DNA from 4 places in the Viridibacillus sp. KH_047 genome. Region 1 is predicted to be linked to each of the others. Evidence: predicted binding sites of a transcription regulator. Region 1 holds the regulator's gene; each other region holds the start of a gene.
What was found. Region 1 encodes LexA, which represses DNA repair genes until DNA is damaged. Its sites were predicted from a motif close to CGAACATATGTTCG; they were not measured.
Positions count from the first base shown of each region.

Region 2: a site for LexA is predicted at 2,171-2,184, ahead of AC3IS5_RS07205 (DNA polymerase IV). Genes of this name have one in related genera too.
Region 3: a site for LexA is predicted at 2,623-2,636, ahead of uvrB (excinuclease ABC subunit UvrB). Genes of this name have one in related genera too.
Region 4: a site for LexA is predicted at 2,731-2,744, ahead of addB (helicase-exonuclease AddAB subunit AddB). Genes of this name have one in related genera too.

Region 1 is NZ_CM174479.1:3,092,668-3,098,547, forward strand. It holds gene sirA (sporulation inhibitor of replication protein SirA) at 1-214, opposite strand, end outside; gene tkt (transketolase) at 359-2,359, opposite strand; gene AC3IS5_RS15280 (DUF896 domain-containing protein) at 2,453-2,689, opposite strand; gene AC3IS5_RS15285 (YneB family resolvase-like protein) at 2,756-3,412, opposite strand; gene yneA (cell division suppressor protein YneA) at 3,409-3,723, opposite strand; gene lexA (transcriptional repressor LexA) at 3,890-4,510, shown strand; gene AC3IS5_RS15300 (hydrolase) at 4,944-5,234, shown strand; gene AC3IS5_RS15305 (hypothetical protein) at 5,413-5,613, opposite strand.
Region 2 is NZ_CM174479.1:1,428,489-1,434,368, forward strand. It holds gene AC3IS5_RS07190 (GNAT family N-acetyltransferase) at 1-117, opposite strand, end outside; gene AC3IS5_RS07195 (M20/M25/M40 family metallo-hydrolase) at 431-1,549, shown strand; gene AC3IS5_RS07200 (chemotaxis protein CheW) at 1,578-2,063, shown strand; gene AC3IS5_RS07205 (DNA polymerase IV) at 2,233-3,483, shown strand; gene AC3IS5_RS07210 (nuclear transport factor 2-like protein) at 3,511-3,912, shown strand; gene rnz (ribonuclease Z) at 4,092-5,039, shown strand; gene AC3IS5_RS07220 (VOC family protein) at 5,145-5,591, opposite strand; gene AC3IS5_RS07225 (YbfB/YjiJ family MFS transporter) at 5,772-5,880, opposite strand, start outside.
Region 3 is NZ_CM174479.1:3,532,862-3,538,741, forward strand. It holds gene uvrA (excinuclease ABC subunit UvrA) at 1-566, opposite strand, end outside; gene uvrB (excinuclease ABC subunit UvrB) at 572-2,554, opposite strand; gene AC3IS5_RS17420 (IDEAL domain-containing protein) at 2,910-3,158, opposite strand; gene AC3IS5_RS17425 (competence protein ComK) at 3,344-3,835, shown strand; gene AC3IS5_RS17430 (YhjD family protein) at 3,813-4,190, opposite strand; one part of gene prfB (peptide chain release factor 2) at 4,335-5,360, opposite strand; one part of gene prfB (peptide chain release factor 2) at 5,362-5,436, opposite strand; gene secA (preprotein translocase subunit SecA) at 5,587-5,880, opposite strand, start outside.
Region 4 is NZ_CM174479.1:3,515,989-3,521,868, forward strand. It holds gene addB (helicase-exonuclease AddAB subunit AddB) at 1-2,645, opposite strand, end outside; gene AC3IS5_RS17345 (TVP38/TMEM64 family protein) at 2,781-3,401, opposite strand; gene AC3IS5_RS17350 (helix-turn-helix domain-containing protein) at 3,471-4,025, opposite strand; gene AC3IS5_RS17355 (AzlC family ABC transporter permease) at 4,097-4,804, shown strand; gene AC3IS5_RS17360 (AzlD domain-containing protein) at 4,804-5,112, shown strand; SAM riboswitch class I at 5,196-5,303, shown strand; gene AC3IS5_RS17365 (CsbA family protein) at 5,584-5,823, opposite strand; gene AC3IS5_RS17370 (PDZ domain-containing protein) at 5,833-5,880, opposite strand, start outside.

The sequences.
Region 1 (5,880 bases):
GAATGCCTGAAAAGCTATTACCTAATTGTTGTTGAATGATTAGTTCAATTTCCATCATATCCAAAGGCTCACATAAATAGGAGATCTCTTGCGTCGGATGTATTGCATGCTCATACGTATTTGAGGATTGAATTAAATCGAATAGTAAACGTTCTCTACCATAAACAAAAGCCTGATGTTTCTTTTTCACATGAAAGATTGAGTATATTCGCAAGATTACCACTCCCCTCTTGTAAACAGTATAGCAAAGGTTGCAAGAACATTTTGTCAATTGACGTCCGATTTAAAGCACTTTATTTGTCAAAAAAGAAAAAGTAGAGGAAAAAATCCTCTACTTTTCAATATTATCGCTATTTTTTTAAGCAAATAATGCTTTTACTTTTGAAACAACATTTTCTACAGTGAAACCATATTCTTTCATAACAATTTCACCTGGCGCACTTGCACCAAATTTATCAATTGCTAGAACATCACCTTCAAAGCCAGTATATTTATGCCAGCCGAATGATGAACCCATTTCAATTGCTAAACGTTTTGTAATTGTTTTTGGTAATACTGCTTCTTTATATGCTGCATCTTGAGCTTCAAAACGATCGAATGATGGCATAGAAACAACCGATACATCAATACCTTCAGCTGCTAGTTGTTTTTGAGCTTCTATAGCAAGGCTAACTTCTGAACCAGTTGCTAAAATTAGTGCATCCGCTACTTCTTTAGTTGCTTTTGAAACAACATAAGCTCCTTTAGCTACACCTTCAGCTGCAAGTGAAGCTGAGTTTTCAGACACAGGTAAATTTTGACGAGAAAGTACTAATACTGTTGGTTGGTTTTTAGATGATACGGCCAATTTCCAAGCTTCAGCAGATTCGTTTGCATCAGCAGGACGAATAACAGAAAGATTAGGCATTGCGCGTAATGCAGCTAAATGTTCAACAGGTTCATGTGTTGGACCATCTTCACCAACAGCAATACTGTCATGCGTAAATACGTAAGTTACAGGTAGTCCCATTAAAGCAGATAGACGAATTGCTGGACGTACATAGTCACTGAAGACGAAGAATGTACCACCAAAGACGTTTACACCACCATGTAGTGCCATACCATTTAGAGCTGCACCCATAGCAAATTCACGAACACCGAACCAAATATTTCGGCCTTCAGGAGTTTCTGCTGTGAAATCGCCAGCATCTTTCATGTATGTTTTATTTGATCCAGCTAAATCCGCACTTCCTCCAAAGAAAGAAGGTGTGTTTTTTGCAAGGGCATTGATTACTTCACCAGAAGACGAACGTGTAGCAATAGATTTACCAGCTTCATAAACAGGTACTGCAGATGCGAAATCTTCAGGAAGTTCCCCATTCATCGCATTTACAAACTGTTCTGCAAGAGCAGGATATGCTTTTTTATAAGCTTCAAATTGTTCATTCCAAGTAGCTTCAGCAAGAGTTCCTTGAACTTCAGCCGCTTGTTTGAATGTTGCATATACTTCTTCAGGTACATGGAATGGTTCATGAGGCCATGAGTAGTGTTCTTTAGTAAGTTTCACTTCATCAGCACCTAGTGGAGAACCGTGAGAGTCTGCTTTACCTGATTTGTTTGGAGACCCGTAGCCAATAACTGTTTTTACTTCAATAATAGTAGGTTGGCCTTTATGAGCTTTTGCTTGTTCAATGGCCTTATTTATCGCTTCAATATCATTACCATCAGCTACACGAATGTAGTTCCAGTTATATGATCCAAAACGTTTTTGAATGTTTTCAGAGAATGATTTATTTAGATCGCCATCTAAAGAAATATCATTGCTATCATATAGCACTATCAGTTTTTCAAGTTGTAAGTGACCCGCTAAAGAAATTGCCTCAGCAGCAACACCTTCCATCAAATCCCCATCACCACAAAGTGCAAATGTATAATGATCTACTACTTTATGTTCAGGCTTGTTATAAACGCCTGCAAGATGACTTTCCGCCATTGCCATACCGACAGCCATTGCAATACCTTGTCCTAATGGTCCAGTTGTTGCTTCGACTCCAGCTGTATGACCATATTCTGGGTGACCAGGTGTTTTTGAATCCCATTGACGGAAGTTTTTGATTTCTTCCATTGGTAAATCATATCCACCTAAGTGTAATAGGCTATACAAAAGCATCGAGCCATGACCTGCTGATAAAATAAAGCGATCGCGGTTAAACCATTTAGGGTTTGAAGGATTGTGACGAAGTTGTTTTGTCCAAAGAGTATAAGCCATTGGAGCAGCCCCCATTGGTAATCCTGGGTGACCTGAGTTAGCCTTTTCAATAGCATCAATTGACAAAGTTCGAATAGTGTTAATTGCAAGCTGATCTGCTTGTTGAGTCATTTTAATAGACATCCTTTCTTAAGCTAAATAGTGTACTAATATATTTTAGTCAAAAATCTAATATAAAACAATGTTTTCTCTATAAATATGTGTTTAATTTAACCGATTATTCTTATTTTGTTTTTGACGTAACTTCTCAGGCGTTACTTCATTTCCCTCTGGATCGAAAACACGGACATTTTCAATCGTCTCACGCATTGAAGATCGAAATGTGTCTAAGTACTCTTTACGAAGTGCTGTTTGTTCTTTTGCTTCTTCTACAGTTAAACCTTGTGACTTTGATTTTTTAGAAAGTACACTTATACGTTGTAATTTTTCTTTTGATAACATTTATTTCTCACCTTTCATACAGACCTTAATACAAAGGTATGCAAAAAAGACCGCAAGCGCAAGCTTTTAGTCTTTATTTTTCTCTTTAAATTCCATAAATCTTCGATGAATTGTCGCTTTACTTACTTGGAAGCCCAATCCTCTCAAAGTGTCTGCAATTTCTTCAAATGTCATACCCTTCTGTCTAAGTTGAATGATTTGTTCAATTGGAACATCTATGCGATCTCTACCCTCAGGATTTCCTCGATCTTTTAAATTTTTTTCTGGCCTGTATCCGTTCTGTACAGCTCGTCTCATCCCTCTACGGATTTTCGCATTATGTAATTTACGTTGATACTCTTCGACTATCGCTAGAATTTCTAGCAACATAGCGTCCATCTCATTTAGCCGGGCGTGACCTGCGTCACTTAATGTGAAAATATCTGTATTCGTTTTTTGCAGTAAATGAAGTACCGCCATTCGGCCATTGCCACGTCCTAAACGTGTCTCATCTTGAACAAATAGTGCTGGTTGTTCATATTCCTTCACACTCTCAAGTAAATCAAGTAATCCTTCCCGATCAATATCATATCCACTATGTCGATCTGTAAAGACTTGTGCAACTTCATAGCCTTTACTCGTTGCAAATTCCCTTAACTCAATCTCTTGCCTTTCAAGCGAAGTATCTTGTGTATCTTTTTCAGTACTTACACGACAATAGAGTATTGCTATTTTTTGTTTCATTTATTATCACTCGCCACTTCTACTCCTATATTTGGAACTTTAAAATTATCATGTTCCGGAACTATTAGAGTATGCCCCGCATAAATAGTATCGTCAATTAAATTATTTTCATTTTTAACCTTTGCTATCCATTCATGGTCAGCCATTTTACCTTTATATCTATCTGCAAGAGAAATTAAAGTATCTCCGTCATGAACTTTAATTTCTTTATATGATGTTTTCCCACTATTTGCAACCACTAATATTGTTGTAAATATTACGCAAAATCCAAAAAGTAATGTAATATATTGATTTTTTTTGAACCAACTCACACTTATTCTCCCCTTTTTCGAATACCCGTTCGGAATGTATGTTCTCAATATAAACCGAACATTTGTTTTTGTCAACGGCTTTTTCGAACTTATGTTTGCACTGTTTGTTCGCTAATGCTATACTATTAATAACTTTTACATAGTATGAGATAAAGAGGTGATTGGATTGAAAAAAGTATCGAAAAGACAAGAAGATATATTGTCTTTCATCAAAGAGGAAGTTCGCACTAAAGGATACCCACCTTCCGTCCGTGAAATTGGTGAAGCAGTTGGTCTTGCATCAAGTTCTACAGTCCACGGACATCTTGCTAGACTTGAGAGCAAAGGGCTGATTCGACGAGATCCAACGAAACCTCGTGCAATCGAAATTTTAGATCAACAAGATTCTACAATCGCAAAACAAGGTGTTGTACATGTACCACTAGTTGGTAAAGTTACTGCAGGCCTTCCTATTACGGCAATTGAGAATATTGAAGAATACTTCCCTATTCCAGATTCTTATGGAACAACTGAAGATCAAATTTTCATGCTTGAAATTATGGGCGAATCTATGATCGAAGCTGGTATATTAGATGGAGACTATGTAATCGTGAAACAACAAGCAACCGCAAGTAATGGTGAAATTGTTGTAGCGATGACAGAGGATAATGAAGCAACTGTAAAACGATTTTTTAAAGAGGAATCTTATTTCCGCTTACAGCCAGAAAACTCTTCAATGGAGCCAATTATCGTAGATCAAGTTTCCATTTTAGGAAAAGTAGTTGGTTTGTATCGTAACGTATTATAAGGTACAACTATATCGGATTGTAGGAATCAGTGAAATATGGATTCTTGCAATCTTTTTTTATACATAACCAAAATATATTATTCATATATTCGCACATTTTATATAACGCAGGCCACATATATCGTTATCGTGATTTATTCTCTATTTTAGTTACTTTAAGTATTATTCGGTTACACAAAAAGAGAAATCGAAAAACAAGTAAAGAAAATCAGCAAAATAACGAATCGTAAAATTGATCCACCCCCTATTATACCTCTCATAAATGCAGACTTCGTATGACAAAGAATTAATCCAACAGTTTTCGTAAATACCACTAGGATACTTCCCAAAAACAACTATTTTTTTTATTGTTGGACAAATTGCACAACCTCTTTTCATTTTAAACCATATGTTATCAATGTAAGTCATTCGAATCGGAAAGGAGGTCTTGAAAATGAGTATTAATAGAGATGGTTGTAAGTGTGATAAGTGTGATAAGCAACATCACCATGAAAAAGAAGAACATCGTTGTAATGGTTGCGCATGTGATCAATTAAGACGATTGCAAACACAGACTGAAGTTGATGTTTTCTTAAAAGGTGGTTCGGTGTTAGAAGATGTCGTTTTTATTACCTTAGATCAGAAAAATTGTTGCGCATTCTTTAATGATCCAGAAACTGAACCTGGTTCAACACTTATCGTAGACTGCCAAGAAATTCAAGCTATTCGTATTGAAGCAAATTAATAAGTAATAACGGGTCTCTTTCTTTATGGAAGAGGCCTTTCTGATCAGCAAGAGAATCATCGGAATTTATTTAAGCGTAGGCTATCAACCGTACATAGAAAGTATTTGCCATTCGTGCATGTTGTCACCTGGACAATAAAACGTATTCACCTTCCTAAATGATTCCCCATCACGCCACTCACCCCTTCCCCTGCATATTTAACCGTCCAGCAACTTTTATGGCGTAATCTGTCGCCTTATCTCTACAAAGCCCTTTGTGGCTCATGCTTGTGTTTAGGTGTGATTCAAATTGTTGTTCCAACCTATCTGTATAACCGAAACGTTTAATAGTTCCAATGGCTATTTCTATATGATTTACTGCTCTTTCAATCTCGCTCATCTTCCATTATCTCCAATCCATTTAGCCGCTGTGTCCATTCGGCTATTTTCAACGATAATTTTGCAAATTGTTCATAACTTAGCTTTCCGTTTTCATGCTTGCATTCCATACTTGTGAAATATTCGTCTTGCTGGGCGACAATAAATTCTTACTCTTCATGTGTCATACGCTACACTCCTAATAGATTGAATCGTTTAGCTAATTAATATCTATTTTCTCCAATTGACGGTTAGTAATTCCTTTTGTAGCGATAAGTATTAACACTAA
Region 2 (5,880 bases), 1.7 Mb from region 1:
TCTTTTAATAGCTTCTTCATAGCTTGAAGAAAATGCTTCAGGGTTATTCTTTAATGCTTCCAATCTCAAATCCCAATAACTTTTTGCATCTGATGATTCTAACAATCTAATATTCATAAGTGCTCCTTTCAAATAGAAAAGTTTTATTTAACAGAAGTTGAAAAATTAAATTATCCATTCTGACTTTAAATTAATTCCCCTCAAATCAACAAAAATCCTTCAATTTAATAGTTTGAATATACAATGAATATCACTGCGCACACAGCTAAAATAAATGTAGGAGCCAATATTAATACAAATACAATCCATTTAATCTATCAAACTAAATTAGAGAATGCCTAAGTAAATTACAGGAGTTCACTTAAATTTTGTGCTAAAATAAGGGAATAAAAAGGTAGTAAAATTTAGTATATAAAGGGGTTCTTTCATAATGACAAGTCGTATCGTAGAAGAATTTTTGGAACTCGTACAAATTGATTCTGAAACATTCCATGAAGAGAAAATTTCACCTGTATTAAAAACTAAATTAGAAGCATTAGGATTTGAAGTCGAAGAAGATGATGCTGCAAGCCGTAATGGTCATGCTTCGGGTAACTTAATCTGTACACTACGTGGGACTGTAGAAGCACAACCGATTTACTTTACATCGCATATGGATACTGTAGTACCTGGTAAAGGAATTAAACCAATTATCAAAGAAGATGGCTATATCCATTCTGATGGTACAACAATTTTAGGTGCGGATGATAAAGCGGGAATAGCAGCACTTCTTGAATTACCAAAACGCTTAAAAGAACAAAATATCGCGCATGGTGATATCCAGTACATTATAACTACTGGTGAAGAAAGCGGTTTAGCAGGAGCGAAAGAGCTAGACCCGTCGAAAATCTTTGCTAAATATGGCTTTGCAGTTGATAGTGACTGTAAAGTGGGAGGCATCGTAACGGCAGCACCTTACCAAGCGAAAGTGGCAGCTGTTATTTATGGTAAAACAGCTCATGCTGGTGTTGCACCTGAAAAAGGAATTTCAGCTATTACTGTTGCAGCAAAATCAATTGCAGCGATGAAATTAGGTCGTTTAGATGCTGAAACAACAGCAAACATTGGTCGCTTTGAAGGTGGACAAGCAACGAATATCGTTTGTGATGAAGTGCATATTTTAGCTGAAGCTCGTTCAATTAATGAAGCGAAATTAGAGGCACAAACTGCCCATATGAAAGAAGTTTTCGAACAAACTGCTGAAAAAATGGGTGGTAAAGCCGAAATAACTATTAAGCGCATGTACCCGGGTTTCCGTTTCACTGAAGACGATTTAGTCGTGAAAGTCGCTCAAGAGGCCGTTCGCAAAATTGGTCGTACACCAGAAATTTTGACAAGTGGTGGGGGTAGTGATGCAAATGTAATCGCTGGATTTGGCATCCCTACAGTCAACCTTGCTGTCGGTTATGAAGACATCCACACAACAAAAGAACGTATCCCAGTTGAAGAATTAGAAAAACTTGCGGACTTATTAGTGGAAATTGTAAAATGCGCGGCTGAAATTAAATAACACATATTACAAGAAGAGGTAGAAGCCAATGTCTAATAGTAAAGTAGTCGTTTTCCGTTGTGGTCAAGAAGAATATGCTGTTACCATCGATCACGTCGTATCGATCGAGAAAATGGAACATGTTAATCCCATACCACACTTACCAAGCTATGTAACAGGTTTAATGAGAATGCGCGGAGAACTAATGCCGATATTAGATTTCGAGCAAATCTTATACAGAGGTCAGGCAGTGGGAGAGCAAGTACGAATAGTAGTCCTACAAATAGACGATTTCCTATTTGGTCTACTCGTTGTCGAAGCAAAAGAAATTCTCGATATTCCAGCTGAACATTTGCAACAAATAGGTCTGGTTAATTATTCCAAAACAAAATATTTCACTGCAGTTGCCAATCTAGAAGAACGGATGATTACAATCGTTTCGCCTTCAGTACTAGTTGACTCGCTTGAAGGAATAAAAGAACTCAAAGCCTATATGCAAAAATTAAAAGAAGACGAAAGAGCAGCAAAAGCTTAGTTCGTCTTGAGATAGAGCATTCTTAGTCAATGACTGAGGATGCTCTTTTTATTTCTATTTGCTTTTTCGTGGATTTTAAAGCACTAGATCTTATAAAGATAGAAATACCAACATCTGTTCGTTGTTTTTGCTATAATGTTCATAATAAAAGAAGCAGGAGAGATGTGTGATGGCGGAGCGGAAACAAAAAGGGCGAATAATTTTTCATATCGATATGAACTGTTTCTATGCCTCTGTAGAGCAATCACATGATCCAACACTTAAAGGTAAAGCAATCGCCATTGCGGGTAACCCGAAGGAGCGACGTGGCATTCTCGTCACTTGTTCGTATGAAGCGCGTGCCAAAGGGGTTTACACGACGATGGCTGTTTGGGAAGCAAAGCGAAAATGTCCGGATCTCATTTTGTTGCCACCGAATTTTGAACGCTATCGTATTGCTTCAAAAGCGATATTTGACATACTTCGAACATATACCGAACTCGTAGAGCCTGTATCCATAGATGAAGGTTATATTGATGTTACGGAACTTGTAAATGGACGTGAAGCGATTGAACTCGCAGAAAGCATTCAAAAAAGGATTTTAAATGAGCTGGATTTACCATCATCGATTGGGATTGCACCGAATAAATTTTTGGCTAAAACAGCTTCTGACATGAAAAAGCCAATGGGTATTACCGTTTTAAGAAAACGTGAATTGCCAAATATTTTATGGTCATTACCAGTTATAGAAATGCATGGCGTTGGTGAGAGCACAGCAAAAAAACTTAACGAACTAAAAATCAACACAATCGGTGATTTAGCACAAGCTTCTGAAGCCTTTTTAAAAAGTAACTTAGGTAAAAATGGTGCAAGGTTAAAAGACAGAGCAAATGGCATTGATAACAGGGAAGTCGATCCAAATTCGATTTATGATACGAAAAGCGTAGGTAATTCCACAACTTTGCCAATCGATTTAGTTGAATGGGATGAAATCCGTAAAACAATTGATGGTCTTTGTGAGAGAGTTGCAAAACGTCTTTCAGCTAAAAATTTAGCTGGCCATACGGTATCCATTCAAATTCGAGATGCTGATTGGCATAACTCAAGTCGTAGTAAAACATTTTCCAATGCCATTTATAAAAAATCAGATATTCTTGAAATAGCGATTGATTTAACAAAAAAACATTGGCATGGTGAACCGGTTCGATTACTCGGCGTGACAGTGAGTAATGTGATTGATCGCAAAGAAACAGCAGAGCAGTTATCCATTTTTAACTATGAACAACACGCTAAAGAGGAGCCAATTATCCAAGTAGTCGAGCAGCTCCAAAAGAAATACGGTAAAGAAATCATTTCTAAAGGTATGAAAGAAAAGAAAAAACCTAGTTATGAATCACAAACGAGTTTTAGCAAAGACTTTTTAGAAGATCATAAGGATTAATGAAAAAATCTTTAGGGGGGGAGCATTATGGATAAGACAAATGAAGAGTATGGAAGTTTAAAAGTAGTCTGCACTGACGACTGCGGAAATGCACCTAAGAAAAAATTACTTCAAGAACTTGCTATTGCTTTTGCAAAAAAGGATCAAAGTTTCATTCTTGAGCATTTGAAGGATAATGTAAGTTGGGTTATTGTTGGTGATAAGCACATCCAAGGCAAAAATCATGTTGCTGAAATGCTGTCACAAACGGAAAAAGACAGAGCAACAGAGTTACATATTAATAACATCATAACGCATGGAAGCACTGGTTCAATCAATGGCACCTTAGTTTTAGAAAATAAGAAAAGCTATGCTTTCTGTGATATCTATAATTTCACCGGTGTCGGAAGAACCTCAAAGATAAAAGAAATAACTTCTTTTGTAATATAATCTTAAATGTAAGTAATTCATAGATGAGATGTGTATCAATGTCCATATGGTGATTGATACGCATCTTTTTTGTTATACTAGTTATAAGACGTTAGCAATACAAAAGCATAAATAGCAAGGAATCATTATGAGGATTCTTCATATGTTGATCATTGTTTATACCGTAAGGAGGACTTCATTTGCATATACAATTCTTAGGTACAGGTGCTGGAATGCCGTCAAAAACACGGAATACAAGTGCACTAGCCGTTAAATTATTAGAAGAACGCGGTACATTTTGGCTGTTTGATTGTGGTGAAGCGACGCAACATCAAATTTTACATACAACACTAAAGCCAAGAAAATTAGAGAAAATATTTATCACTCATTTACACGGAGATCATATATTTGGGCTCCCTGGCTTACTTAGCTCTCGTTCTTTCCAAGGTGGAGAAGAATTGCTTACCATATATGGGCCAGCAGGATTAAAGACTTGGATCGAAGTAACATTACAGCTATCTCAAACCCATCTTAATTATCCTATTGAATTTGTTGAGGTTACTGAAGGTGTAGTGTTTGAAGATGATGGATTTGTGGTTACAGCAAAACCTTTACAGCATGTCGTACCTTGTTATGGCTACCGAATTGAACAAAAGCCGCTACGAGGGACATTGCAAATTGAAAAAGCAATAGCTTTGGGTGTTCCTAAGGGCCCACTATTGGGTCAATTGAAAAATGGTTCTGACATTACTTTAGAAGATGGTCGAATAGTGAAAAGTAGTGACGTAACAGATCCACCTAAAGACGGCTTTATCGTTACGATTTTAGGAGACACACGCTCATGTGAAAATGCTGTTTTATTGAGTAAAAACGCGGATATTGTCGTGCATGAATCAACATTCGATCATGCAACGGAAGCGCTGGCTGCTAATTACGGTCACTCCACAAATATGGATGCAGCAAACATAGCTATTAAAGCAGGAGCAAAAAATTTATTGCTAAATCATTTAAGCGCAAGATTTTTCCCACAAGATATAAAAAGCATGTTACAAGAAGTACATGAAGTGTTTGAAAACGCCTATATAGTTGCAGATTTTGAGGAATATGAGTGGCATCAAGAAAAACTAGCTCCTTTTAGTCAGCAATAGAAATAAGAAAAAGCTATCCATAAAATTTTGGATAGCTTTTTTGCAATGAAAATAGAGTAACAACAAAGCTGTCTGAGTCAAACACAGCTTTATCAAAGGCTCAAGTTAACCTTCAGTAATAATTAACATATCATTCTCATCGAACTCCCAGTTTTCCCCGTAAGCAACTTCCCAGTAATAGCCGTTTGGGTCTTGGAAATAGCCACTATAACCACCCCAGAACACTGTTTCAGGTTCTTTCACAATTTTCGCACCAGCTTTTTTTGCTAATACAAATATTTCATCAACTTCTTCTTTTGACTTTCCATTATAAGCAAGGGTAAATCCGCAAAAACCATTGCTAATTGCAGGAGGATTATCTTCATCAATATCTTGTACTAAGCGATCAATTGGAAATAGAGAAATTTTTGTTCCACCATTATTAAAGAAAATTACATCTGGATCGGCGTCGTTCCCGTATACAAATACTTCAAATCCAAGTCCATCTCGATAAAAACGTAATGACTTTAACATATCTTTAACACCCAAAGTAACTAAATTTAAACGATTCATTCTCCAATCCCCTTTAAATTACACTATTTTTTAAAGCCTTATAGATGTAATTCTATTTAAGTTTCAAATAACCTTCTTTTATTAAATGACAGACCATCTTACGTATAGAAAAAAGCATATTTTGAAAAATTTCTTTCAAAATATGCTCATATTGTTTATCAAAAAATTCACATGGAGTAATTACTTAGCTATATTTTTTAAAGCCATATAACTTTCTTCTTCTTTTTCCATCGTCCTCCATTTTCCGAACAACATAAGACAAAGTGCAATTGCTACAACACTTCCAGCA
Region 3 (5,880 bases), 440 kb from region 1:
TCTAAATCACGCAACTCTCCGTCAACTCGAACTCGGACATACCCTTGCTTTTTCAAGTCTTCAAGAAGTTTCACATGTGTCCCTTTTCGCCCTGAAACCATTGGAGCCAACAATTGCATTTTCGTACGTTCAGGATACTGCACAAGACGATCAACCATTTGTTCCACAGTTTGTGACGTAATTTCTATACCGTGATTCGGACAAATTGGTTTGCCCACACGCGCATATAATAGGCGCAAATAGTCATATATTTCTGTGACTGTTCCAACCGTTGAACGTGGATTTCGGCTTGTTGTTTTTTGGTCAATAGAAATAGCTGGTGAGAGACCTTCGATTGCATCAACATCCGGTTTGTCCATTTGCCCTAGAAATTGGCGAGCATATGCAGATAAGGACTCCACATAACGTCTTTGACCTTCTGCATAGATTGTATCGAATGCTAGAGATGATTTTCCAGAACCCGATAAGCCAGTTATAACAACTAGCTTATCTCGCGGTATTTTAACATCTATATTTTTTAAATTATTTGCACGTGCACCTTGAACGATAATTTCTTGGTTTTTCAATTCCTTCATCCTTCCGATTTCAGTTCCAGGATTGTATCACGAAGTTCTGCTGCACGTTCGAAGTCGAGCGCTTTTGCTGCATCCTTCATTTCTTTTTCTAATGAAAGTAAAAGCGTTTCTCTTTCTTGCTTTGTTAGCTTTTTACCCTTCAATACTTTCGTTACATATGTTTCTTGTTCTTCAGCTGCCTGTGTTGCACGAATGACGTCGCGAATTTCCTTCTGAATGGTTCTTGGCGTAATCCCATGCTCCTCATTGTAGGCAGCTTGAATTGTGCGACGGCGATTTGTTTCGTCGATTGCTTTTGTCATCGAATCCGTCATACGATCTGCATACATAATAACGTGACCGTTCGAATTACGCGCTGCACGTCCAATTGTTTGGATGAGCGAACGTTCTGAACGTAGGAAGCCTTCCTTATCTGCATCCAATATGGCTACTAAAGATACTTCTGGGATATCGATACCTTCACGTAGTAAGTTAATACCGATTAATACGTCGTATACTCCCATACGTAATTCACGAATGATTTCGATTCGCTCTAACGTTTTTACTTCTGAGTGTAAGTACTGTACTTTAATCCCAATTTCTTTTAAATAATCCGTTAAATCTTCTGACATTTTTTTCGTTAATGTTGTAATTAATACACGCTCATTTTTTTCAGTCCGTAAATTAATTTCATGGATTAAATCATCGATCTGACCTTCAATCGGTCGTACTTCAATCTCAGGATCAAGTAGACCAGTTGGACGAATAATTTGCTCTACCATGTCAGGTGTATGTTCTAATTCATAAGGTCCTGGTGTAGCAGAAACAAAAATCGCGTTATGAACATGTTTCTCAAATTCTTCAAATTTTAACGGTCTATTATCAAGTGCTGATGGTAATCGGAATCCATGATCAACTAAAACACCTTTGCGCGCTTGGTCACCGTTATACATTCCCCGGATTTGTGGTAATGTAACATGGCTTTCATCTACCACTAGCAAAAAGTCCTCTGGGAAGTAATCTAATAATGTGTAAGGTGTTGCGCCTGCTGGTCTTAGCGTTAAATGGCGAGAATAGTTTTCTACGCCTGAACAGAAGCCCACTTCACTCATCATTTCTAAATCATAATTTGTTCTTTGTTCTAAGCGTTGTGCCTCTAGTAATTTATCTTCCTCACGAAGTTTCTCAAGTTGTTCCTTCAATTCATCTTTAATATTCTCAATGGCTTTGACCATTTTTTCTTCTCTCGTAACGAAGTGGGATGCTGGGAAGATAGCGACATGTTCACGTTCACCGATAATTTCACCTGTTAACGCATCAACTTCACGAATACGCTCTACTTCATCACCGAAAAATTCTACGCGTAAGCATCTCTCATCTCGAGATACTGGGAAAATCTCGACAACATCACCGCGTACTCGAAATGTACCGCGGGTGAAATTAATATCATTACGTTCATACTGAATATCTACAAGTTTACGTAACAATTGATTCCTTTCGATTTCCATCCCTGTTCGGATGGACAACACCATTTCTCGATATTCTTCTGGTGAACCGAGACCATAAATACAAGAAACAGATGCGATGACGATAACATCTTCTCTTTCAAATAATGAAGATGTTGCCGAATGTCGCAACTTATCAATTTCATCATTAATACTAGAGTCCTTCTCGATATATGTATCAGTTTGTGGTACATAAGCTTCTGGCTGATAGTAGTCATAATAGCTGACGAAATATTCTACTGCATTATTTGGAAAGAATTCTTTAAATTCACTATATAATTGACCCGCAAGTGTCTTATTATGCGCTATCACAAGGGTCGGCTTTTTGACTTCTTTTATAACATTGGAAATTGTAAATGTTTTACCTGTACCAGTTGCTCCTAGTAAGGTTTGGTGTTGTTTACCTTGACGAACACCTTCGACAAGCTCTGCTATTGCTGCTGGCTGATCGCCATTTGGCTTGTATGGTGAATGTAAATCAAATGCCTGAACCATAGCCACGTCCTCCTTGTTACTAATTACATATATTTTAACATAGCAAATTGGAAATATCGAGCAATAAGCGAACATATGTTTTTCAAACTAGTTTCGTTGTTTTGCCAATTATTGTACTCCCAATCCATTAATTTTTTTGAGATTTATTCACTTCTTTTACTTTCGTTAATTTCAATTTAAAAACAAGATTCTATCTGTCCACTCCATGTTGTTTACACTTTTTTATTTTCCAAATAATTTTATCAATAAAAAAAATCGCTCCAATTTTGGAACGATTTTTTTATGCTGTAATTCTCTATGTATAAGTTGGAAACTTATACGAGTATTTCTTTTATCATTAATTGTTTAACAATGCTTATCCGGCGGTTGTCTGCAATTTCTCTAATTCTTTTGCGTATTTATAAAAGGCGACTTCATTTCTTTCATCTAGGGCTGAGTCAATGCAAGCTAATAGATACTCTTCCGTTTGTGCACGATGTATATGGTTTAAAAACAAATCTAAATAGATCGTATCTAATAATTTTTCAGCATTATTCGTGTTGTCAGTTCGTCCAAGAGCTTTTAGAAAATCGGTATAGGAATAATATTTATCCAACGATCTCACCTCGAATGCCTTTTTTCTATTATAAGAAATTTCAGAAAAATAAGCAATCTTAATTTATAATAGAGGTAATATATAGGAAATTTTAATTATATATTCCACTTTACCATTGCACTTTATACCAATTATAGTTAAAATGATAGTGAAATTATACTGATTTCAATTATATTCGGAAGGAGGAACAAGTATTGGATAAAAAACTGACGAAATTATCGAATTTCACATTGTCTTTTAGTACATTTGCCCTTATGCCAGTTTTCGAGGGTAATCACATTTACACAAGAGTAGTTGAAAAGGAGAGGGAATTTCTTGTAGATGCAAGGCCAGCTCGAGTGATACATAAATCTTGCTCTGACTATGGTACTTCTTTTAAGCTCGCTACGAACAAGTCAAAAGAATATCTTGGCGCACGCCATAAGCTACCGATTGTTGTTGCATATGATTATGGTACACCTTGTATTTTCATGCCCACTTTATCGCCTAGTTCGCATTATAACGTTTGGTTTGCTATGCATGCAATTGAGTTTTTTGAAGATGCTGGTCCATCAAAAAGTCTCGTGTCTTTTAAAAACGGACAAGATGTCGAAGTAGACGTATCAGTCATCACAATGAGAACTCAACTAGCAATGGCATACTTTTTACAACAACGTTTTGAGATTAAACGTCCTTCTCTTTTTTAAATTGAACTTTTGTTAAATAAATTGATAACAATTCTTCTACCCGATTACGTAATCGAATATTAGAATACCGACGATGTTCTTCATTATTATTGTAAATGAAGATATATTCAGAAAATAACTCATCACGATTTCCTCGCATAATTTTAAGCCGGTTTTTTTGCAAATATTGATGAGCTGCATGTAATTCACTTTGCACCTGTTTCATCGCTTCATGCACTAAATCGATATATGGCCGCTTCAATTTGAATGTTCCTTGTTCAAATGCTTTACAGTCTCTTTCGAAAATGGATAGTACCATTGGTAAGTAGATAACTGTTTCAAGCACTACAAGAGCTTCATTTGGGATACGCGACATGCTTCCACCTCCAAAATAGGAACATTTGTTCTTACTTTGTATTTTACTACGTTTATAAGAAATTGCAAGTAGGAAGCATACCCTTTTTACATGCAAAAAAGCCATTCAACGAATTACTCCGTCGAATGGCTTTTCATAGATAAATTATAGTTTAGATCGTAAGTAAGCATTGATAAATTGATCAATGTCACCATCCATAACATTTTGCACGTTTCCTGTTTCAGCACTTGTGCGGTGGTCTTTTACCATTGAATATGGGTGGAATACGTATGAACGAATTTGACTACCCCAGCCAATTTCTTTTTGTTCTCCACGAATTTCGTCCAATTCCGCTTGTTGTTCATCAATTTTCAATTGATACAACTTCGCTTTTAACATACCCATTGCTTTTTCACGGTTTTTAATTTGTGAACGTTCAGCCTGACATTGAACAACCGTACCTGTTGGTGTGTGTGTAATACGAACAGCGGAGTCAGTCGTGTTAATATGCTGACCACCTGCACCAGTTGCACGGTACGTATCAACTTTCAAGTCTTCTGTGCGAATTTCAATTTCAATTTCGTCGTTGAATTCTGGCATCACATCACATGATACGAATGAAGTATGACGGCGACCTGAAGAATCGAAAGGCGAAATACGTACAAGACGGTGAACACCTTTCTCAGCTTTTAAATAGCCATATGCATTATGCCCTTTGATAGCCAATGTAACCGACTTGATGCCGGCCTCATCGCCTGGTAAATAATCCATTGTTTCAACTTTAAAGCCGCGTTTTTCAGCCCAACGTGTATACATACGTAATAACATCGAACCCCAATCTTGTGACTCGGTACCACCAGCGCCCGGGTGAAGTTCCAAGATTGCGTTGTTCTTATCATACGGTTCACTTAATAATAACTGTAGTTCGAATTCTTTTAAACGTGCTACGAATTCTTTTAACTCCACGGCTAAATCTTCTTGTAATTCTTCATCAGGTTCTTCACGTAATAATTCTAGTGTCATTTCTAAGTTTTCTTGTGTATCTTCTAATTCTTTATACTCATTCACAACTTCTTTTAAGCCTTTTGACTCATTAATAATATTTTGTGCTTGTTGTTGATTGTTCCAGAACTCTGGTTCAAGCATTAATTCGTCAAATTCTTGTATTCGTGCCTCTTTGTTTTCTAAGTCAAAGAGACCCCCTGAAGTCCGCTAATTTCTTAGCTGAATTGTCTAACTCGTTACGCACGTCTGCTAATTCAAACATTTTTTGTATTCCTCCAAATTTGGTTTGATTATTTCACAATAATCTTTGCCTAATGATTACCCCTTAGGACGGCATAAAACATGAGAGGATAAAATCCCCCCATGTTTTGTTAGTTGCCACCTATTCATTTAATCATACAATTAGGCTTTATTAAACTGCACCATGGCAGTTTTTATATTTTTTACCGCTACCACATGGACATAAATCATTACGACCAATATTGGCATCTTTGCTGCGGACTGGTTTTTTCTTCACTTTTTCGCCGTCTTCTTTAGGGTTAACAGCTTGGCCTTTCGCCACTTCTTCACGTTCTAAATTGCTGCGGATTTCAGCTTTCATCGCATATTTTGCAACATCTACGCGGATTGCTTCAACCATAGCATCAAACATTTCGAAACCTTCTTGTTGGTATTCGCGAAGTGGATCAGTTTGACCGTATGCACG
Region 4 (5,880 bases), 420 kb from region 1:
TAGCGATAACGCGATGTACTCATTAAAATTTGGTGATACAACAGTGGAGAAATCTTATCCACTGCTCGTTTTGCTAAATCAGCACATTGCTCTGGCGTCAACTGACCCCATTTTATATTCTTCTCATGTGTCTCCTCAGAAATCCATTTTAACGCTGCATGGAATAAGTCCCCGATTGTCGGTGTTTCCAGTCGATACTCCGCACGTTCCTCAAGACGTAAACCATAAGTTGAAAAATGTGAAAATGGACAACCATAGAACTTCTCAATACGTGAAACACTTGAGGTAAGAGTTGATCCATACAAGGCATCAGTAATATCAGGTGTAAGTTGTTCTGCTTTATTCAGCACTTTTAGTGGGCGCATTAAACGCTCTAGAATATCCGACCAATAAGGATCCTCTTCATAATACGCCTGCAACGCACGCCATTCGGGTGTAAGCTCTTTTCCATGCTCCACTTGTCTAAGTTGCATCATTAAATAGGCTAAAGACGTATTAGGGTGATTAATATAAGGGAGATCCGAGAGCTCTGATAAAGCCTCAGTTGGATCCATTAACGCCCTTGTAAATGGTGCATTGGGAATAAGTTGCTGTAACTTCTTCACATATAGAGATGGTAATAACGCTTTACTTTCTTCATCTGCAATCGCATAACTAACAACGAGCTTTTCAGAAGCCATGGTTAAGGCTCGATAGGTAATGAATGATTCTTCTAACAATCTCGTTTTAGATGTTGGTGCCAGCTCCATCCCAAGTTGCATAAACCATTCACGTTCTGCATCCGAAAGTAATCCTTCATGGTCCATCCTTTGTGGATATACACCTTCATTCATACCGATTACGAAAACTGCTTTCATATTCGTTAAACGAGACAAATCTGCTGTTGCAATGGTCACTTGATCTAATGACGGTGGGATACGTGAAAATTCTAATGTATCGAACCCTTCTTCTAATGTGTGGAGCGCTTCTTCTAGCGTCATTTCTTGTTCACCAAACATCATGACGAACTGATCAAGTACGTCTACCCATTGGTTCCACGCTTGTTCATGTTCACTTGCAGCTAGCAATTGGCCTTTGTCTATTTCTTTATCTTTTAAAGCCTGCAGTTTTTCATAAACTTCAAGATTCTCGATAAAATTAAAGAGAGCTGTTGCGATATCTTGCCCAGTTTTACAACTAGCTAATTCATTTTCTAACTCTTTTAAAGGTTCTCTTACTTTACTTCGAGCTGCTTCAATTTCTTGCTGGAAGGCGCGCTCATCATCTGTTTGATTTTTTGTTAAAAATTCTAGTCCGCGATATTTTTTATATAGCCAACGATTCTCATCAAACCAGCGCTCACTATAGATCCCTTGTGCAATAACAAAGTTTTCCAAACGGTCTGCGCGCTCCCGCCAAACTTGTAAATCTGCATCTACCGGGAAAAACAAATCCGTTTTTACTGCACGGAAAATAGGCTCGTACTTCCAATCAGATTGGATAGCCTCCAGAGCCGAGCGACTTAGTTCAATTAATGGATGATGAAGCATGGGCTTTTTTTGACTTACGAAAACAGGAATATCGTATTGAGGGAAAATTGTCGCAAACAATGGATCATATACATTGGCTTGACGATACAAAATAGCCATCTCACGATAACGAATTGCATCATTTTGCATAAATTCTCTAATTTTCCTTGCAATCGCATGTACTTCTGCACGGCGATTGACTGCTTCAATAATCTCAAAATCATCCGAAGAGTTACACGTTGTTTCTTCATGTGAATCAAATTTTTCTTCGATACATTTCAAATCATTATTTTGGAAACGGAATACTGTTTGACAATGCACTGTTGGCTCTACTTCAATGCCTTCTTCAAATGCTAATTCTTTTAAGCGTACACTTGTACGAGCAGATTGATAAAATAGTGCTTGCTCATCGTCTGCATCAGCATCTGATTCCATAGGCAAAACAATCGTTACTCGACGCGCTACTTTTAATAATTCTTGCACTAATTCAAATTCTCGTGTTGTGAATGCTGTGAATCCATCAATATAAATATCTGCAGATCGAATAATTTCCGAATCCTTTAGCTGTGCTGTTAGCAAGGGGAAATAACCTTCACTATCAATATATGTAGTACCTAATCGCTCTTCTAAAGCTGACAATAATAACTGAAGATCATGTGCCTTATCCCGCAATGTTTGTGGTGCATTCATGCCTTCAAAATCTGATAGAAGCAGTTCTAATGTTTTGCTATCCAAACTATAGCGATTAAATTCCTTTAATAAAGTTTCCATCTCATCCGTAAAGCCGCGTTTTCCAGCTGCCTGACGAAACAATGAAAACTGTTCTTTATTATCCTCTAATAAACGTTTGATAAGCATTCGGTAGCCGAAGCCGTTAATCTCTTGTCGGCTTATGCCACCAGTTTCTTGCAGGACGCGCCACGCTAAACGCTTAAACGTCGTAACCTGCGCCCGAATAAGCCCTGATACACCGTAGCGATGTGTTAAATCATATTCAGAAGAAAATGACATTTGGTCAGGAACAAGCAAGAATATTGGTGCCCCTATCGACTGTTCCTTTATAATATCAACTATTTCATGATGAATAAGTGTCGATTTTCCAGAGCCTGACCTTCCAGAAACGATACGCAGTGACATTCTAACTCCCCCTCTTTTAATCACGATAAAAATTTCAACCACTTTTACTATCTATGCTCAAAAATATGTAGACCCTTAACAAAAAAGAACGTTTGTTCCTATTTTATATTAAAAATAGAACAGTGGCAAATTACTTCACTTTTTATTTGTTCGGGAGGCTCTTCTCATATCTTCTTCCACTTTTGCATTTAAGTGTCCTTCAACCATTTTTCCGCCCCACCACATAATTCCTATCAATATAACGATTATACCAGTACGGATAGGATCTGTTATCAGCGCACTTAAATCTGAGCCAATCCAGCTAATAACGAAAATCATAACAAGTTTTGAAGCCATTATTGTAAATAAATAATGATGGCGCTTTAGATTGGATAAGCCTGCAACAATATTAACGAGCGCTGATGGTGTAAAAGGAAAACATAGCAATAGAAATAACGGAGTAAATCCTTTCATTTCAACCCAATGAATTAATCTTTTCACCGTAGCACGATTTGTCACGTAGTTCAATAATCGACTTTGCCCATATTTTCGTACGATCAAAAATACACAATAAGATCCTAACACAGCTCCGCTCCAAGAAAGTAGAAAACCAATCCATAGCCCATATGCACTGGCATTTGCGACGACAAATGCCGCTAGTGGGAGAAATGGTAAAAAAGCTTCAAAAAATGGTAGTAATATACCTAGAAGCGTGCCAAATAATCGATATTCTTTTGCTAATGCATGAAAATTTTCTAACGTTAACCAGTCAGGCATATGTTTCTCCCTCTCTAGAAAATAGCGTCTTGTCGGTATTCCAATTGAGGAATGAGCGCTACTTAAAAGTTACTGTTTATATTGTAAAATAAAGTGCAGGACAGTCATTTCATCTGCTGTATTCGTATATTGATGGATTTGATGTCCTTTAAATACGAGCGTTTCACCAACATTTAAGGTTTCACTCATATCACCAGCTTCGACAACTACTTGTCCTTTTATAGCCGTTATGGTTTCTTCTACTCCATCAGTATGTGCATCACTCTTATGACTACACCCAGGATCCATTTCTACTTTAAAGAGTTCCCAACCCCGTTCAGGGTCATAAGGAATAATTGAATATACTCGATACTTTCCATCGTTCTCCGTGACAAATGGCATTTCTGCACTATTTATTTTTAAAAATTGCTCCTTCGGTGGTTTTAATAGTGTTGAAAATGAAATGCGTAAACCGGTAGCAATTTTCCAAATCGTCGACACAGTTGGATTGGATTCTCCTTTTTCCATTTGTGCTAACTGACCTTTACTAACATCAGTTAATTTAGCCATATCATCTAAGCTAAGCAAGCGTTGATGACGGATTTTCTTCAATTGTTTTCCTAAATTACGGCTTATTTCTTCCATAAATTTCACCTCTTGTATATTTTATCATACGGCTGTATACTTTATTAAACATTTCAATGGAGGACCTACACATGAAAAAACTTGGCTTTTCAGCTGGTATGAAGGCAGGTTCTAGTATTGCGATCGGCTACTTTCCAATTGCACTGACATTTGGTTTGCTCGCAAAAACAACCGGTCTGTCAATGATTGAAGCAACGGCTATGAGTATACTCGTTTACGCTGGAGCTTCACAGTATATAGCTTTAAATTTATTGACAACAGGGACAGATCCTTTACTAATTGTCCTTAATACTTTTGTCGTCAATATCCGTCACTTTTTAATGACGGCATCACTAAATGAAAAGATGCAATCCAAAACAAAATGGAAAAAATCCATCTATGCTTTTTGGGTAACAGATGAATCATTTTCTGTACTTGCAACACGAAAAGAAGAAAAGCTACCTACTTCATTTGGTGTCGGTGTAATGCTCATTGCATATGGGAGTTGGGTTGTTTTCACAGCAGTCGGTCACTTAATAGGTGCAAATTTGCCAGCCTTCTTGCAAGTAGCCATGGGGATTGCTCTATATGCCATGTTCGTCGGCCTGTTAGTTCCCTCTATGAAAGGTAATCGCAAAGTAGTTATGCTAGCTTTGCTCGCAGCAGTTATTAATTGCTTTTTCTACTGGACACAAATTTTATCAACTGGCTGGGCATTATTAGTTGCTGCTCTGGTTTCTTCAATAACAGTTGAAATCGTTTATGCAAATCGTGCAAAACGAAAAGGAGGTTTTGTGTAATGGGTTCTTGGTACTGGTGGATGCTTATTGGTATGGCAATTGTGACGTATATTCCACGCGCAATTCCGTTAACATTCTTAGAGGGGAAAGAATTACCCCCTATTATTTCTGGTGTTTTACAAAATATCCCTTACGCAATCTTAGGAGCAATGATTTTCCCGGCAATATTGCTGATTAAAGAAGGCGATATTTTATTCGGTTTAGTTGGAACTGTAACTGCATTTGCCATCGCACTTGCAGGCGCTAATGTGATCATCGTTGTAATTGGTGCTATTGCTATTTTATCAATTTACAGTTTACTTTTTTAATTCGCTCAAAATTATTTGACTTTTCTTTCAATTGAGTATATAGTAATATATAATTCTTACAACAATTACATAGTAATATCACTTTCTTATCCAGAGAGACTGAGGGACAGGCCCTATGAAGTCTCGGCAACAGATTCATGTATGAACACTGTGCCAATTCCTACAAGCATTATTTGCTTGAAAGATGAGAACGAGATGGTTCGTATATATTTGAGAGCCTATTGTTTTCTTTCTGGTAAAGGAGCAATAGGCTCTTTTCGTTCAATAAAGAAAGTTGATGATATCAATTGTCTGCTAAGAAACTCTCATTTGAGTATCGCCCATTTGCGAGAAAATCTAATCATACACTCTCATTCGAGCAATATATTTATGAATACTACTCATTCGTAGCTCACATTCCATTCAGGTCATTTCCTGGCAAAGCAAAAGCCCGATTGTCTCATTCGACAAATCGGGCTTTCTTTTGTATTTTTATTGTTCTTTATTGCGATTCATCATACGTGTGGCATACCAGAAGCCAACTGTTAATGATAACGCATCAATAACATATAAAAAAGTTGTATGTGTAAAACCAGCATAAACTGAAGCTGCAATAAGTGCTACAGATAACACTAAAGCTACATAATGACTGAATGTGATGCGTGTAAATAATACGACGAGTAATCCTGGAATGAACAGTGCTAAAATTACTTTAGTAACCATAGATTCTATTTTTTCTCCTTATCTTACGACGAGTAGACCGATTTTGTAATGATCATGTCGATGAAT